3 regions of the Sinorhizobium sp. P24N7 genome follow, and region 3 is predicted to be linked to each of the others. Evidence: predicted binding sites of a transcription regulator. Region 3 holds the regulator's gene; each other region holds the start of a gene.
The links. Region 3 encodes HrcA, which represses chaperone genes, less so after heat shock. Its sites were predicted from a motif close to GTTAGCACTCNCNNNNNGNGAGTGCTAAC; they were not measured.

Region 1 (5,104 bases), on a different contig from region 3:
CACCGCTCGCACGGCGTCGATATACGTGAACGCACAGGGCTCCATCGTCTGATCGGCGACAACGGCCGCGTTACGGCGGCGGAACTCTCCGACGGCTCCGTCATTCCCGTCGATATCGTGATCGTCGGCATTGGCGTGGCGGCGAATGATGCGCTGGCGCACGAAGCCGGCATCGAAACCGCAAACGGCATTGTCGTCGACAGCCATGGCCGGACCTCAGATCCAACGATCTTCGCCATGGGCGACTGCGCCGTCCTGCCGTGGGACGGCATGCGCATCCGCCTCGAATCCGTGCAGAATGCCGTCGACCAGGCGGAAGCGGTTGCCGCGGTTCTCGCGGGCAGCACCGAACCCTACGACCCGAAGCCCTGGTTCTGGTCCGACCAGTACGACGTCAAACTGCAGATTGCCGGCTTCGGCCTCGGCCACGACGAAACGCTCGTCCGCCAGGGCCAGCGCGAGGGCAGCGTCTCGGTCTGGTATTTCCGCCAGGGCAAGCTGGTCGCCGTCGATGCTATCAACGACGCCAAGGCCTATGTGACGGGAAAGAAGCTTCTCGAGGCGGGCGCCACGCCGGACCGTGTGCTGCTCGCCAATCCGCAGGTCGATCTGAAGGCATTGCTGACGTAGAGCACTTCCAGGAGAAGTGTGTAACGATTTTCCGTCCGGAAATGCGTTGGACCAAAGGGTCAGAGCATTTCAGTGTTTCCATGAAACATTGAAATGCTCCAGCGCGGCCGCATGCGCTCCGGCATTATAAAACAAAAAAGGGCGGCTCGAGAGCCGCCCTTCGGATCCGGATGGATCGTGCTAAGGCTGTCGCCTTATCACATCATGTCCATTCCGCCCATTCCGCCCATGCCGCCCGGCATTGCCGGAGCGTCCTTCTTGGGCAGTTCGGCGATCATGGCTTCGGTGGTGATGAGCAGCGAAGCAACCGAGGCTGCGTCCTGAAGCGCTGTGCGAACGACCTTGACCGGGTCGATGATGCCCATGGCGATCATGTCGCCATATTCGCCGGTCTGGGCGTTGTAGCCGAAGTCGTCGGTGTTCTTCTCGAGGATCTTGCCGACAACGATGGATGCTTCGTCGCCAGCGTTTTCGACGATCTGACGGGCCGGAGACTGCAGAGCGCGGCGAACGATGTTGACGCCGGCGTCCTGATCGTCGTTTTCACCCTTGACGGTGATCTTGACGGAAGAACGCAGCAGGGCAACACCGCCGCCCGGTACGATGCCTTCCTGAACTGCAGCGCGCGTCGCGTTGAGGGCGTCGTCGATGCGGTCCTTCTTTTCCTTCACTTCGACTTCCGTCGCACCGCCGACGCGGATGACGGCGACGCCGCCGGCGAGCTTGGCAAGGCGCTCCTGCAGCTTCTCACGGTCGTAGTCGGAGGTGGTTTCTTCGATCTGGGCCTTGATCTGAGCGACGCGGCCTTCGATGTCGGACTTCTGGCCGGCACCGTCGACGATCGTCGTGTTTTCCTTGGTGATCGAAACCTTCTTCGCGCGGCCGAGCATGTCGAGCGTGACGCTTTCGAGCTTGATGCCGAGGTCTTCCGAGATCACCGTGCCGCCCGTCAGGATGGCGATGTCTTCGAGCATGGCCTTGCGGCGGTCGCCGAAGCCCGGGGCCTTGACGGCAGCGATCTTCAGGCCGCCACGCAGCTTGTTGACGACGAGCGTTGCGAGTGCTTCGCCTTCGACGTCTTCAGCGATGATGAGGAGCGGCTTGCCGGTCTGAACGACGGCTTCGAGAACCGGGAGCATCGCCTGCAGGTTGGAGAGCTTCTTCTCGTGCAGGAGAATGAAAGCGTCTTCCAGGTCGGCGACCATCTTTTCCGGGTTGGTGACGAAGTAGGGCGACAGGTAGCCGCGGTCGAACTGCATGCCTTCGACGACTTCGAGCTCGGTTTCGGCGGTCTTGGCTTCTTCAACCGTGATGACGCCTTCGTTGCCGACCTTCTGCATCGCTTCGGCGATGTCGAGACCGATCTGCTTTTCGCCGTTTGCCGAGATCGTTCCGACCTGGGCGACTTCGTCCGAGGTGTTGATCTTCTTGGCCTTGGCGAGCAGGTCCTTGACGACTTCGGCGACAGCCAGGTCGATACCGCGCTTCAAGTCCATCGGGTTCATGCCGGCGGCAACGGCCTTCGCGCCTTCGCGAACGATCGCCTGGGCGAGAACGGTTGCAGTCGTCGTGCCGTCACCGGCGATGTCGTTGGTCTTCGAAGCGACTTCGCGGACCATCTGGGCGCCCATGTTCTCGAACTTGTCTTCGAGTTCGATCTCCTTGGCGACCGAAACGCCGTCCTTGGTGATGCGCGGCGCGCCGAACGACTTGTCGATAACGACATTGCGGCCCTTCGGGCCGAGCGTCACCTTGACTGCGTCGGCGAGGATGTCGACGCCGCGCAGCATCTTTTCGCGCGCGCTGCGGCCGAACTTGACTTCTTTAGCTGCCATTTTGAAAGCTCCTGGTTTCGAAACTCCGGAACTGGTCCGGTTTCAAATTACGGAATTTGAAGGGGTGCCGGCCGATCAGCCGATGACGCCCATGATGTCGGCTTCCTTCATGATCAGAAGGTCTTCGCCGTCGATCTTGACTTCGGTGCCGGACCACTTGCCGAACAGAATGCGGTCGCCGGCCTTGACGTCGAGCGGAACAACCTTGCCGCTTTCGTCGCGGGCACCCGAACCGACAGCCACGATCTCGCCTTCCTGCGGCTTTTCCTTAGCGGTGTCCGGAATGATGATGCCGCCCTTGGTCTTTTCTTCAGACTCGACGCGGCGGACGACAACGCGGTCGTGCAGCGGACGGAAATTGGTGCTTGCCATTGTCTAATCCCTCGATCAAATGACACTGCGGGTCGCGAATGGACCCGCCGGATGGGTGTTAGCACTCTTATCAAGTGAGTGCTAGCGCCAGCCGAGATAAGGGTGGCCGTGAAATGAGTCAAGGATCGGTTCCGAGATTTTTTGCCGGCCGTGATCGTTGACAGCGCCGAGCCCCCGCCGCGGCTTGTTTGATTATCTCATCCCTGGAAGAGGCGAGACTGCAGGATCCGTTTCCTGCCAAAGGAACATGCCGGAGACCGCGCAGTCGCCACGCGAGGAATTCAAGCGCATCGCCATGCGCGCGGGCAAAACCGACCTGAGCTTCGACGCGCCGCTTCCTGGAATTGCTTTAAAATCCTTGGGAAGTGCCGCGTTTTTCTCGGCGTGAGGCTTGTATTCTTGCCCCTTCCTTGCGATGTCAGCCGGAAAGCCGAGTTTGCAGGAAGCCAGCATGGCCGTCAGGATCAATAGTTTTCGGGAAATCGCCGGTCGTTACGACGTGGTCCTTTGCGACGTCTGGGGCGTGCTTCACAACGGCATTCAAGCCTTTGCATCCGCCTGCGAAGCGCTGGCCGAGGCGCGCGCCCAGGGGCTGACCGTCGTTCTCATCACCAATTCACCCCGGCCGCATCCGGGCGTCACGGTGCAAATCCGCGGCCTCGGCGTCCCCGACGAAGCCTACGACCGTATCGTGACCTCCGGCGACGTGACGCAGGCGCTGATTGCGGCGGCCGACAAACGCATCTTCTTCATCGGAGCCGACCGGGATCTGCCGCTGCTCGAAGGGCTCGGCACCGAGATCGTGTCCGCCGACGAGGCCGAGACGATCGTCTGCGCCGGCTTCTACGACGATGAGACCGAGACGCCCGAGCACTACCGCGCGACGCTGACGGGGCTCGCCAAGCGGAAAATACCGTTCATCTGCGCCAACCCCGATCTTGTCGTGGAGCGCGGGCATAGGCTCATCCCCTGTGCCGGTGCCATCGCCAAACTCTATGAAGAGCTCGGCGGCGAGGCACGCATTGCCGGCAAGCCCTATATCGCGATCTATCAGGCCGCTCTCGCGCAGGCCAAGGCCGCCAGGGGCAATTTCGATCTTTCGCGCGTCATAGCCATCGGTGACGGGATGCCGACCGACGTCAAGGGCGCGCAGGATGCCGGCTTCGACCTGCTCTACATCAGCGCGGGCATCCATGCGCAGGAATACATGCACGAAAGCCGCACCGACGAAGCGAGGCTCATGGCCTTCCTGAGGCAGAATGGGGCGCAGCCGAAATGGTGGATGCCGCGGCTGGCATGACGGGACGATCGGCATGACCGTTTTTCACCGCAACGAGACCCGCGATCCGCTGCCCGAACATCTACGCGGCGGTGTGGTCGCGATCGGCAATTTCGACGGCGTGCATCGCGGCCATCAGTCGGTGCTGAACCGCGCGCTGGAGGAGGCGGTGAAGCGGGCCGTTCCGGCGCTCGTGCTCACCTTCGAGCCGCATCCGCGTACCGTGTTCCGGCCCGACGCGCCGGTGTTCCGCCTCACCCCGGCACCGCTGAAAGCCCGCATACTCGAGGGAATGGGATTCGGTGCCGTCATCGAATATCCTTTCGACCGGAGCTTTTCGGAGCTTTCGGCCTCCGACTTCATTCATAGCATCCTGCGCGAATGGCTGCACGCCTCCCATGTCGTCACCGGTTTCGATTTCCATTTCGGCAAGGGGCGGGAAGGCGGGCCGGCCTTCCTGATGGCGGCCGGGGAGCGCGAGGGATTCGGCGTGACGCTTGTGGATGCATTCCGCGACGAAAACGCCGCCGTGATATCCTCGAGTTTCATCCGCTCCCTGCTGGCCGAGGGCGACGTTTCGCACGCGGCCGGGCTGCTTGGCTATCGCTATACGGTCGAAGCCGAAGTCATCGACGGCAAGAAGCTCGGCCGCACGCTCGGCTATCCGACCGCGAACATGCGCCTGCCGCCCGAGGCGGAGCTGAAAAGCGGCATCTATGCGGTGCGTTTCCGGAGGGCGGACGGGTCGCTCCATGACGGTGTCGCAAGCTTCGGCCGTCGCCCGACCGTCGACAGCGACGGCGAAGCCTTGCTGGAGACCTTCGTTTTCGATTTCTCCGCGGATCTCTACGGCGAGATCTGCGCCGTATCCTTCTTCGGCCGGTTGCGAGACGAACTCAAGTTCGACGGTCTGGAGCCATTGATGGTCCAGATGCGCAAGGACGAGAGCGAGGCGCGCGCGCTGCTTGCGGGCGTTCAGCCCCTGAGC
Region 2 (5,104 bases), on a different contig from region 3:
AGTGGCACGGCACGAACGTGTTCTATCGCGACGGCGACCGCGTTTTCCGTACCTACTTCATCAATAATCGCGGCGACGAGCAGATGGGCAGCACGTGGAACTACCTCGACATCACGCCGCTCGGCCGGCAGGAAGTCTGGGAGGATTCGCCCGAGGGCTATCCGCAGACCCCGACCTACAAGTGGTGGAACTGGCACGACAGCTACGTCAAAGACGCCGAGCCGGACAAGAAGTGGGTCGAGGTGTCGGACGCCGGAGAGGCGGCGTTCCGGAACCAGGACTAGATCGGGGCGACCCTGGGCCGAAAGAACGCTTCCCGCGCCGCAGACGTTGGCGCGGCTCTCATCTCCGTGACAAGCACAGAGAGATGAAGAAGAGGAGAAATTGCAGTCCTCCGATACGTTCGAGCGGTATGAGGGAAAGTATGTTTCCGCCCGGAAGGGAGGCCCGCCCCCGAGGGCAAGGGCGGGCCTGACCGATCGCTTAGAAGTCCATGCCGCCGCCCGCCGGAAGCGCCGGTGCAGCTTCCTTCTTGGGCTTTTCTGCGATCATGGCTTCGGTCGTAACGAGAAGACCGGCGACCGACGCTGCGTCCTGAAGCGCGGTGCGGACGACCTTGGCCGGGTCGATGACGCCCATGGCATAGAGATCGCCATATTCGTTGGTCTGGGCATTCCAGCCATAGGAGAACTCCGCCTTCTCGCGCAGCTTGCCGACGATGATAGAGCCCTCGGCTCCGGCGTTTTCCGCAATCTGGCGAACGGGGGCTTCGATAGCGCGGCGCACGAGATCGACCCCGACGCGCTGATCGTTGTTGGCGGTCTCAAGGCCGTCGAGAGCCTTGACCGCCCGCAGCAATGCGACGCCACCGCCGGGCAGGATCCCTTCCTCGACTGCCGCCCGCGTCGCATGCAAGGCGTCGTCGACGCGGTCCTTCTTTTCCTTCACCTCGACTTCGGTAGAGCCGCCTACGCGGATCACCGCGACGCCGCCGGCGAGCTTGGCAAGGCGCTCCTGCAGCTTCTCGCGATCGTAGTCGGAGGTCGTTTCCTCGATCTGGGCGCGGATCTGCGTGGTACGGCCCTCGATCTCGGCCTTGGAACCCGCACCGTCGACGATGGTGGTGTTCTCCTTTTCGATCGAGACTTTCTTGGCCCGGCCGAGCATGTTTAGCGTGACGCTTTCAAGCTTGATGCCGAGGTCTTCCGAGACGACGGTACCGCCGGTCAGGATGGCGATGTCTTCCAGCATGGCCTTGCGGCGGTCGCCGAAGCCGGGCGCCTTGACGGCCGCAACCTTGAGGCCGCCGCGCAGCTTGTTGACCACGAGGGTGGCGAGCGCCTCGCCTTCCACATCCTCGGCGATGATAAGGAGCGGTTTGCCGGACTGGACGACGGCTTCGAGCACCGGCAGCATGGCCTGCAGGTTCGAGAGCTTCTTTTCGTGGATGAGGATATAGGGGTCCTCCAGTTCCACGCGCATCTTGTCCTGATTGGTAATGAAATAGGGCGAGAGATAGCCGCGGTCGAACTGCATGCCCTCGACGACCTCGAGTTCAGTCTCGGCCGTCTTGGCCTCCTCGACCGTGATCACCCCTTCATTGCCGACCTTCTCCATGGCCTCGGCAAGATAGCGTCCGATCTCAGTGTCGCCGTTCGCGGAAATGGTGCCGACCTGGGCGATCTCGGAATTCTTGGAGATCTTCCTGGCGTTGTTCTTCAATTCCTTCACGACCGCATCGACTGCGAGATCGATGCCGCGCTTCAGATCCATCGGGTTCATGCCGGAGGCGACGGCCTTGGCACCTTCCCGGACGATTGCCTGTGCGAGCACGGTCGCGGTCGTCGTTCCGTCCCCGGCAAGGTCGTTGGTCTTGGATGCGACTTCGCGCAGCATCTGCGCGCCCATATTCTCGAACTTGTCCTCGAGTTCGATTTCCTTGGCGACGGAGACGCCATCCTTGGTGATCCGCGGCGCACCGAACGACTTGTCGATGACGACGTTACGGCCCTTCGGGCCGAGGGTTACCTTTACGGCATTGGCCAGCACATCGACACCACGCAGCATGCGCTCGCGTGCGTCGGTCTGAAATTTGACTTCCTTCGCAGCCATTTCTTCACTCCTCAATAGGCAGCTTGTTGACTGTATCTTCGCATTTTCAGGCGGCTATCTTCTCGGCGGCCTGGGCCTCGATGATTCCCATGACATCGCTTTCCTTCATGATCAGCAGATCTTCGCCATCTATCTTGATCTCGGTGCCGGACCACTTGCCGAACAGGATGCGATCGCCCACCTTGACGTCGAGCGGCTGGATCTGACCCTGTTCGCTGCGCGCGCCAGGACCTACAGCGATGACTTCGCCTTCCTGGGGCTTTTCCTTGGCAGTGTCGGGGATAATGATGCCGCCTTTGGTCTTCTCTTCGGACTCGACGCGGCGGACGAGAATACGATCATGAAGCGGTCGAAACGCCATGTTTTCCTCCATGGACAAACATTGATGATCTTGTTCCCCATCCCGGACCGGATGACCAATCCGGACGGGTGCGAAGCCTCGTTCGAGCACTTCGCGCGGGTTGATCTGGTTGGGCAAAAAATGGATTTCAAGAGGTCCCCGCAAAAAAATCAGCAGCGCTTCGACGCGGCTGCTAACAGACTGGAAAGGAACCTGAATTTTCGTTGTGACGTTAAGGTCATGCCGGGGGCCTCGCAGGATCAGCGGGGAGCCGGCGAATGATATGTAACGGAGATGAAGTATGCGATTTTCATCGGATCTCGAGCGCCAGCTCAACGGTTACGGTCTCACGACCGCGCATATCCTCTACCGCATTCCCGACTTCGAATCCGTCCTGCAGACCTATGTCTGGCAGGATTACGACGTCGCACCGGAATTTCCCCAGATGCGAAAGTTCCTCGATTTCTGGCAGACCAATCTGGACGGGCCGCTCCACTCCGTGCGGTTCACCCACAAACGGTTGATCGGGCCGAACGAGTGGCGGCAGGTGGATGGCGAATTCAACATTCACTGATTTCCGGCGTTGAAAGGGCACTTGCGTCTCCCGCGCCAAGGCCTATTGAGATTTGGAACAGCCGCCGCGGCTTGTTTGGTTTCCTCATTCCTGTGCTTGTCACAGGAATCCAGCCAGACCAAAGTCCTTGGGCTGAAAGAACGCTTCCCGCGCCGCGGACGCGGCGCTGCTCTCATCCCTGTGACGAGCACAGATGAGGCAAGGGAGAGATTCCAGTCCCCGCCTCAAGGTGCGAACACGCCGGTGGATCTGCCTGGCGTCAGATATCCTTGAGAAGGCGGAGGGCGTCGTAGATCGCGGCGTGGGTGTTGCGCGCCGCGACCGCATCGCCGATCCGGAAGAGCTGGAACTTGCCCTCCGCGTTGCGGACGACCGATTGCGGTTCCCCGGCGATCAGCTGGTCGTGCGCGATCTCGCCCAGATTGCTGGAGGAGGGCTTCAGCTCGAAGTACAGATCGTCGAGCGGGATGGTTCCGTGATTGACGACCACCTGGTCGAAGGTCCGCTGTTTGGAGATACCCCCGTAGTCGCTGCCGACATGGGCGACCAGTTGATTGCCGCTCTTTTCGACCGCTTCCAGACGGTAGGTGACGGTAAAGGTCACATCGAGCTTCTGCAGGGAACGCATGTAAGGCACGAGGTTCATCGCCATGACCTCCGGCGCGAAGGAGCGGTCGGGCGTCATGATCTCCACTCTTGCGCCGGCATTGGCGAGAAATTCGGCGGCCTGCAGAGCGGCGTGGTCGCCGGCGTCATCGAAAATCAGGACGTTGGTGCCCGGCTTCACATCGCCGGAAATAATGTCCCACGCCGACACGACCAGCTCGTTGCCCCTCGACAGCACCTCCGTATGCGGAAGCCCGCCGGTGGCGATGATGACGACGTCAGGATTTTCCGCCTGAATAGCCTCCGCTTCCGCCCATGTATTGAAATGGAAGGTGACGCCCAGCTTTTCGCACTGGCTCATGCGCCAGTCGATGATGCTGATCATTTCCCGCCGGCGCGGGCTTTGCGCAGTCAGGCGGACCTGGCCGCCGGGATCTTTTGCCGCCTCGAACACAACCACCTCGTGGCCACGCTCCCCCGCCACGCGTGCCGCCTCGAGACCGGCCGGTCCGGTCCCGACGATGACCACTTTCCTGCGACAGTATGCCTTCGCGATGCTGTGCGGCATCGTCAGCTCGCGTCCGGTCGCAGCATTGTGGATGCAATAGGCGGCGCCCCCCTGGTAGATGCGGTCCAGACAGTAGTTCGCGCCTACGCAGGGGCGAATGTCGTCCTCCCGCTTCTCGATGATCTTACGGACGATGTGCGGGTCGGTCATGTGGGCGCGGGTCATCCCGACCATGTCGACCTTGCCGGACGCAATCGCATGGCGCGCGGTCGCGACGTCGGGGATCTTCGCCGCATGGAAGGTCGGGAAATTCGTCGCTGCGCGGATCTCGCCGGCGAAGTCCAGATGCGGCGAATTGGCCATGCCCTGAATAGGGATCACATCCGTCAGTCCTGGGTCGGTATCGATATGGCCGCGAATGATGTTCAGGTAGTCGATAAGTCCGCTTCCCTTGAGACGTTTCGAGATCTCAAGACCTTCCGCCTTGTCCGTCCCCCCGGGAAGGCATTCATCGGCCGTGTATCGCACGCCCAGGATGAACTCGTCTCCGACACGTGCCCGGATCGCCTTCAGAACGTCGAAACAGAAGCGCATGCGGTTGTCGAGCGAGCCGCCGTAAGGACCATCGAGTTCGTTCGTCAATGGCGAGGCGAACTGGTCGATGAGGTGACCGTAGGCCTCGAGCTCGACGCCGTCCATGCCGCCGGCCTTCATGCGCTCGGCCGCATCGGCAAAATCCTTGATTATCCTGTCGATGTCCCAGTCTTCGATCTTCTTGGGAAAGGCGCGATGCGCCGCTTCGCGATGATGCGAGGGAGCGACGACCGGGAGCCAGTCTCCCTTGTCCCACCGCGTGCGCCGGCCGAGATGAGTGAGCTGGATCATGATCGCCGCCCCCTCCTCGTGCACGGCGTCGGTCATCTCCCTGATCCACGGCACGATCTCGTCCTTGTAGGCAAGCAGA
Region 3 (5,104 bases):
ACACGCTGCTTAGCGACGACACGACCTCGCACGCTGCCTGAGTATCTTCTGCCTGCTGTCCTGCCGGAGCCGGTTGGAAAAGCATGCGATATTTCGAACAATGACGAAGGGCCGCGCACCTTGCAGAGTGCGCGGCCCTTCGCAAATCGCATTCATGCGCCGTCAGGCAGCAGGCGTCTCGCTTTCAGAGGACGCAGCTTTCGGGCCGCCCTTGGCAACACCGACCATCGCCGGGCGCAGAACGCGCTCGCCGATCGTGTATCCCGCCTGGACCACCTGAACGACCGTGTTGTTCGGGACCTCGGTGTTCGGGACCTCGAACATCGCCTGGTGGAAATTGGGATCGAACTTCTGACCGGTGGGGTCCAGCTGCTTCACGCCGTGACGCTCGAGCGCCGCGAGCATCGACCGTTCGGTCATTTCCACGCCCTCGATGAGTGCTTTCAGGCCGGCATCGCCCGCCTCTCTGGCGTCGGCCGGAATCGCATCCAGCGCGCGGCGCAGGTTGTCGGAGACCGCCAGCATGTCGCGCGCGAAGCCCGCGACGGAATAGGACTTCGCGTCCTTCACGTCACGTTCGGTGCGCCGGCGCAGATTGTCCATCTCCGCAGCGAGGCGAAGATATTTGTCGCGCAGTTCCGCACTCTCGGCCCTGGCAAGCTCAAGCGGATCTGGCGCGGTCGTGGAAGCATCCGCCTCCGGCTTCTCCGCGGCTTGCGGCTCAGCGGCTGTTTCGAATTCTTCAGGCGCCGCGGCCTCGGGTCCGTTCTTGTTCGTTTCGTCGGTCATGACGTTCTCCGAATTTCTGTCTTTTGCTCTGTTCGGCATCATCAAACCAGCGGAAGTCGCTTTGCTTGAACGTTCTGTTGCCTGGATTTGAAGCCCGATATCGATGTTTGGGCCCGAAAAATCAAGGGTCGATTGCTGCATCGATCAAAAGGATTCGCTCAGCGCGACAGCCGCGACATGAGCTGCGCGGTGTAATCGACCATGGGAACGATGCGGGAATAGTTGAGCCGGGTCGGCCCGATGACACCGACCGCGCCGACGATACGGTCGTCGCTGTCGCGGTAGGGAGCGACGATCAGCGAGGATCCGGAGAGTGAAAACAGCTTGTTTTCGGAACCGATGAAGATGCGCACGCCCGGGCCGCTCTCGGCGAGGTTGAGGATCTCGATCAGGCTGTCCTTCTTTTCGAGGTCATCGAAGAGCATGCGCAGCCGCTCAATGTCATCCGTCCCTTCCAATCCTTCGAGCAGATTGGCGCGGCCCCTGACGATCAGCCGCGCCGGCTGGCCGTCGCCCTCGCTTCCGGACCAGATCGCCAGCCCACGCTCGACCAGGTCCTGCGAGAGCGCGTCGAGCTCGCCGCGCACCGTCTCCTTGACCTTTTCCAGTTGCGTCCGCAGTTCGGGGATCGTCTGACCGGCAAGGTGAGCGTTGACGAAGTTCGCCGCTTCGGTGAGCTGGGCGCTGGTGATCCCGGCCGGCAGCTCGATGATGCGATTCTCCACCTGATCGTGCTCGCCGACGAGCACTGCCAGCGCCTTGGTCGGCGCCAGCCGGATAAACTCGACATGCTTGAGAACGGGGTCGCTCTTGGTGGTGATGACGAGACCTGCGCCGCGCGACATGCCGGACAGCATCTGGCTCGCCTCGGTAAGAAGGTTTTCGACCGACCGGTCGCGATTTCCCGGGTGAACCTGCCTTTCGATCGAGGCGCGTTCCTCCGGCGAGAGATTGCCCACCTGCATGAAGGCGTCCACGAAGAAGCGCAGGCCCAGCTGCGTCGGAAGCCGGCCGGCGCTGACATGGGGGGAATAGATCAGGCCCAGATCCTCGAGATCGCTCATCACGTTGCGAACCGAGGCCGGCGACAGCGACACCGGCAACAGCCGAGAGAGATTGCGCGAGCCCAGCGGCTCCCCGCTTTCCAGATAGCTCTCGACAATGCGGCGGAAGATCTCGCCGGAGCGCTCGTCCAGCGCCGATGCGATCCCCTTCGTTCCAGGGTTGCGCAGTACCATGTCACTCCGTGATCAGTATCCCGTGTTCGCAAAGAATATAGTGATCCGCACGGGGAATGGCAAAAGGGAAAAATCACTGCGAAGCTTCGACATCAAGCGGTTCCCTTTGCCCACGCCATGATCTAGAAGGCTCACGAAAGCGCCGCGTGTCTTCAGACGCGCAAAGGCCGCTGGAGCACTTTGAATTCTGCATGGTCTTGTCCTTGAACCGAACAGGACTCGAAGGAACATGCAGTCGGGATCGACAGGAGTTGACGATGCGGCCATCCGGTAGAAAAATCGACCAAATGCGCAAGGTCTCGTTCGAGCGCAATTTCTCCAAGCATGCGGAAGGATCCTGCCTGGTACGCTTCGGCGACACGCATGTTCTGTGCACCGCCAGCCTGGAGGAAAAAGTTCCGGCCTGGCTGCGCAACGGCGGCAAGGGCTGGATCACCGCGGAATACGGCATGCTGCCGCGCGCGACCGGCGAGCGCATGAGGCGCGAGGCGGCGACCGGCAAGCAGAGCGGCCGCACGCAGGAGATCCAGCGGCTGATCGGGCGGTCGCTCAGAGCCGTGGTCGATCTTCCGGCGCTCGGCGAACGTCAGATCTCGATCGACTGCGACGTGCTTCAGGCCGACGGCGGCACGCGCACTGCGTCGATCACCGGCGCCTGGATCGCCCTCCACGACTGTTTGAAGTGGATGGAAGCGCGCAACATGGTCAAGCTGGAGAAGGTCCTGAAAGATCATGTGGCCGCCATTTCCTGCGGCATCTTCGCCAATCAGCCGGTCATCGACCTCGATTATCTCGAAGACTCGGCTGCGGAGACGGATGCCAATTTCGTGATGACGGGCAGCGGCGGCCTGGTCGAGATCCAGGGAACGGCGGAAGGCAAGCCCTTCAGCGAAGAAGAATTTGCAAGCCTGATGCTGCTCGCCAAGAACGGCATTGCCGAACTCGTCGAAATGCAGAAGCAGGCGATAGCAGGCTAGACTGCTCTCTGCTGCACGGCAGCAGTGAGATGATCTGACGCTTCGACAATATGCACCTCCGGACGGAACACCGTCATGGCTTTCCGGAAGTGCTCTGGATCACTTGAGAGGAACCGGTCCGGTGCCGACATTCGAAGGCATTCTGGAAACCGCGCTTTACGCGGACGATCTCGACCAGGCCGAGGCCTTCTACGGAACGGTCCTCGGCCTTGAAAGGATCACGCGCGCCGGTAGCCGCCATGTCTTCTTCCGCTGCGGCGAAGGCGTGCTGTTGATCTTCAACCCGGCGGAGACGGTGAAGCCGCCTGCACCGGGCGCACTTCCCGTGCCTCCGCACGGGACGAAGGGCAACGGGCACATGTGCTTCCGGGTCGCCGCCGAGGCACTCGATGCCTGGAAGGCGAAACTGGAGGCAGCCGGAGTTTCGATCGAGGCGGATGTCCGCTGGCCGAACGGCGCCCGCTCCTTCTATTTCCGCGATCCGGCCGGCAACAGCCTGGAATGCGCGGAAGCGGGCCTCTGGGCCAAGGATTGATTTCGGCAGAACCTGAACGGAACGGAACAGATGCGCAGACTGATCGACAAGACGCTCGTCGTCGCGAGCCATAATGCCGGCAAGATCCGTGAGATCCGCGATCTCATCGGGCCGCTCGGCTTCGAGGCGAAATCGGCAGCCGATCTCGATTTCGTCGAGCCGGAAGAGACCGGCACGACCTTCGAGGAGAACGCGACGATCAAGGCGCTCGCCTCGGCCAGGGCTTCCGGACTGCCGGCGCTTTCGGACGATTCCGGTCTTGCCATCGACGCGCTCGGCGGCGCCCCCGGCGTCTACACGGCCAACTGGGCCGAACGTGAGGACGGCAGCCGCGACTTCCAGATGGCCATGGAAAAGGTCGAAGAGGCGCTCCGCGACAAGGGTGCGGTGACGCCCGAAAGCCGTACCGCACGCTTCGTGTCCGTTCTCTGCCTTGCCTGGCCGGACGGGCATGTCGAGCTCTTTCGCGGCGAGGTCGAGGGTTATGTCGTCTGGCCGCCGCGCGGCACCAGCGGCTTTGGCTACGATCCGGTCTTCCAACCGAAGGGCTACGACACCACATTCGGCGAAATGAGTGCGGAGGAGAAGCATGGCTGGAAGCCCGGCGATCCCGAGGCTCTGTCGCACCGCGCCCGCGCATTCAAGCTGTTCGCCGAAACCTGTCTCGGCGCCTGAGTAGAGAGACGATGCAGATAGCCCCGCTTTCAGCGATCGGTGACGGCATGGATCCCGGTTTCGGGGTCTATGTGCACTGGCCGTTCTGCGCGGCGAAATGCCCCTATTGCGACTTCAATAGCCATGTGCGCCACCAGCCGGTGGATCAGCCTCGCTTCGTCGCCGCATTTCTGAAGGAAATGGCTGCGGTGCGCGCGCTTTCCGGTCCGAGAACCGTCACCAGCATTTTCATGGGCGGGGGTACCCCGTCGCTGATGGAGCCTCAGACGGTGGAGGCGATCCTCGACGGCATTGCCCGGCATTGGCACGTGCCCGATGGCATCGAGATCACCATGGAGGCGAACCCCTCCAGCGTCGAGGCGACGCGCTTCCGCGGCTATAGGGCGGCCGGCGTCAACCGCGTCTCGCTCGGCGTCCAGGCTCTCAACGACCGTGACCTCAAATTTCTCGGGCGGCTGCACGATGTCGAGAATGCGTTGAAGGCCGTGCGGCTCGCCCGCGAGATCTTTCCGCGGATGTCCTTCGACCTGATCTATGCGCGGCCGAACCAGACGGTCGAGGAATGGGAGCGCGAACTGAAGGAGGCGGTTTCCTACGCCGTCGATCATCTGTCGCTCTACCAGCTTACAATCGAGGAAGGGACGCCCTTCTACGGCCTGCACAAGGCAGGCAAGCTCGTCGTTCCGGATGGCGAGCAGTCGGCTGTTCTCTACGAGGCCACGCAGGAGATCACCGCCGCGATCGGCATGCCGGCCTATGAGGTCTCCAACCATGCCCGGCCGGGGGCCGAGAGCCGGCACAACCTCACCTATTGGCGCTACGGCGACTATGCGGGCATCGGTCCCGGTGCCCACGGGCGGCTGGCGATCGGATCAGGCAAGATCGCGACC

Region 1: a site for HrcA is predicted at 2,895-2,923, ahead of groES (co-chaperone GroES). Genes of this name have one in related genera too.
Region 2: a site for HrcA is predicted at 2,622-2,650, ahead of groES (co-chaperone GroES). Genes of this name have one in related genera too.

Annotation. Positions count from the first base shown of each region.
Region 1 is NZ_JBHMIW010000007.1:114,691-119,794, forward strand. It holds gene ACFHWW_RS13945 (NAD(P)/FAD-dependent oxidoreductase) at 1-630, shown strand, start outside; gene groL (chaperonin GroEL) at 828-2,465, opposite strand; gene groES (co-chaperone GroES) at 2,541-2,837, opposite strand; gene ACFHWW_RS13960 (hypothetical protein) at 3,085-3,225, shown strand; gene ACFHWW_RS13965 (TIGR01459 family HAD-type hydrolase) at 3,289-4,137, shown strand; gene ACFHWW_RS13970 (bifunctional riboflavin kinase/FAD synthetase) at 4,151-5,104, shown strand, end outside.
Region 2 is NZ_JBHMIW010000012.1:222,506-227,609, reverse strand. It holds gene ACFHWW_RS21880 (thioredoxin family protein) at 1-284, shown strand, start outside; gene groL (chaperonin GroEL) at 484-2,112, opposite strand; gene groES (co-chaperone GroES) at 2,159-2,473, opposite strand; gene ACFHWW_RS21865 (usg protein) at 2,754-3,026, shown strand; gene ACFHWW_RS21860 (FAD-dependent oxidoreductase) at 3,286-5,104, opposite strand, start outside.
Region 3 is NZ_JBHMIW010000001.1:291,107-296,210, forward strand. It holds gene ptsN (PTS IIA-like nitrogen regulatory protein PtsN) at 1-41, shown strand, start outside; gene grpE (nucleotide exchange factor GrpE) at 163-789, opposite strand; gene hrcA (heat-inducible transcriptional repressor HrcA) at 948-2,027, opposite strand; gene rph (ribonuclease PH) at 2,285-3,004, shown strand; gene ACFHWW_RS01345 (VOC family protein) at 3,126-3,539, shown strand; gene rdgB (RdgB/HAM1 family non-canonical purine NTP pyrophosphatase) at 3,570-4,214, shown strand; gene hemW (radical SAM family heme chaperone HemW) at 4,226-5,104, shown strand, end outside.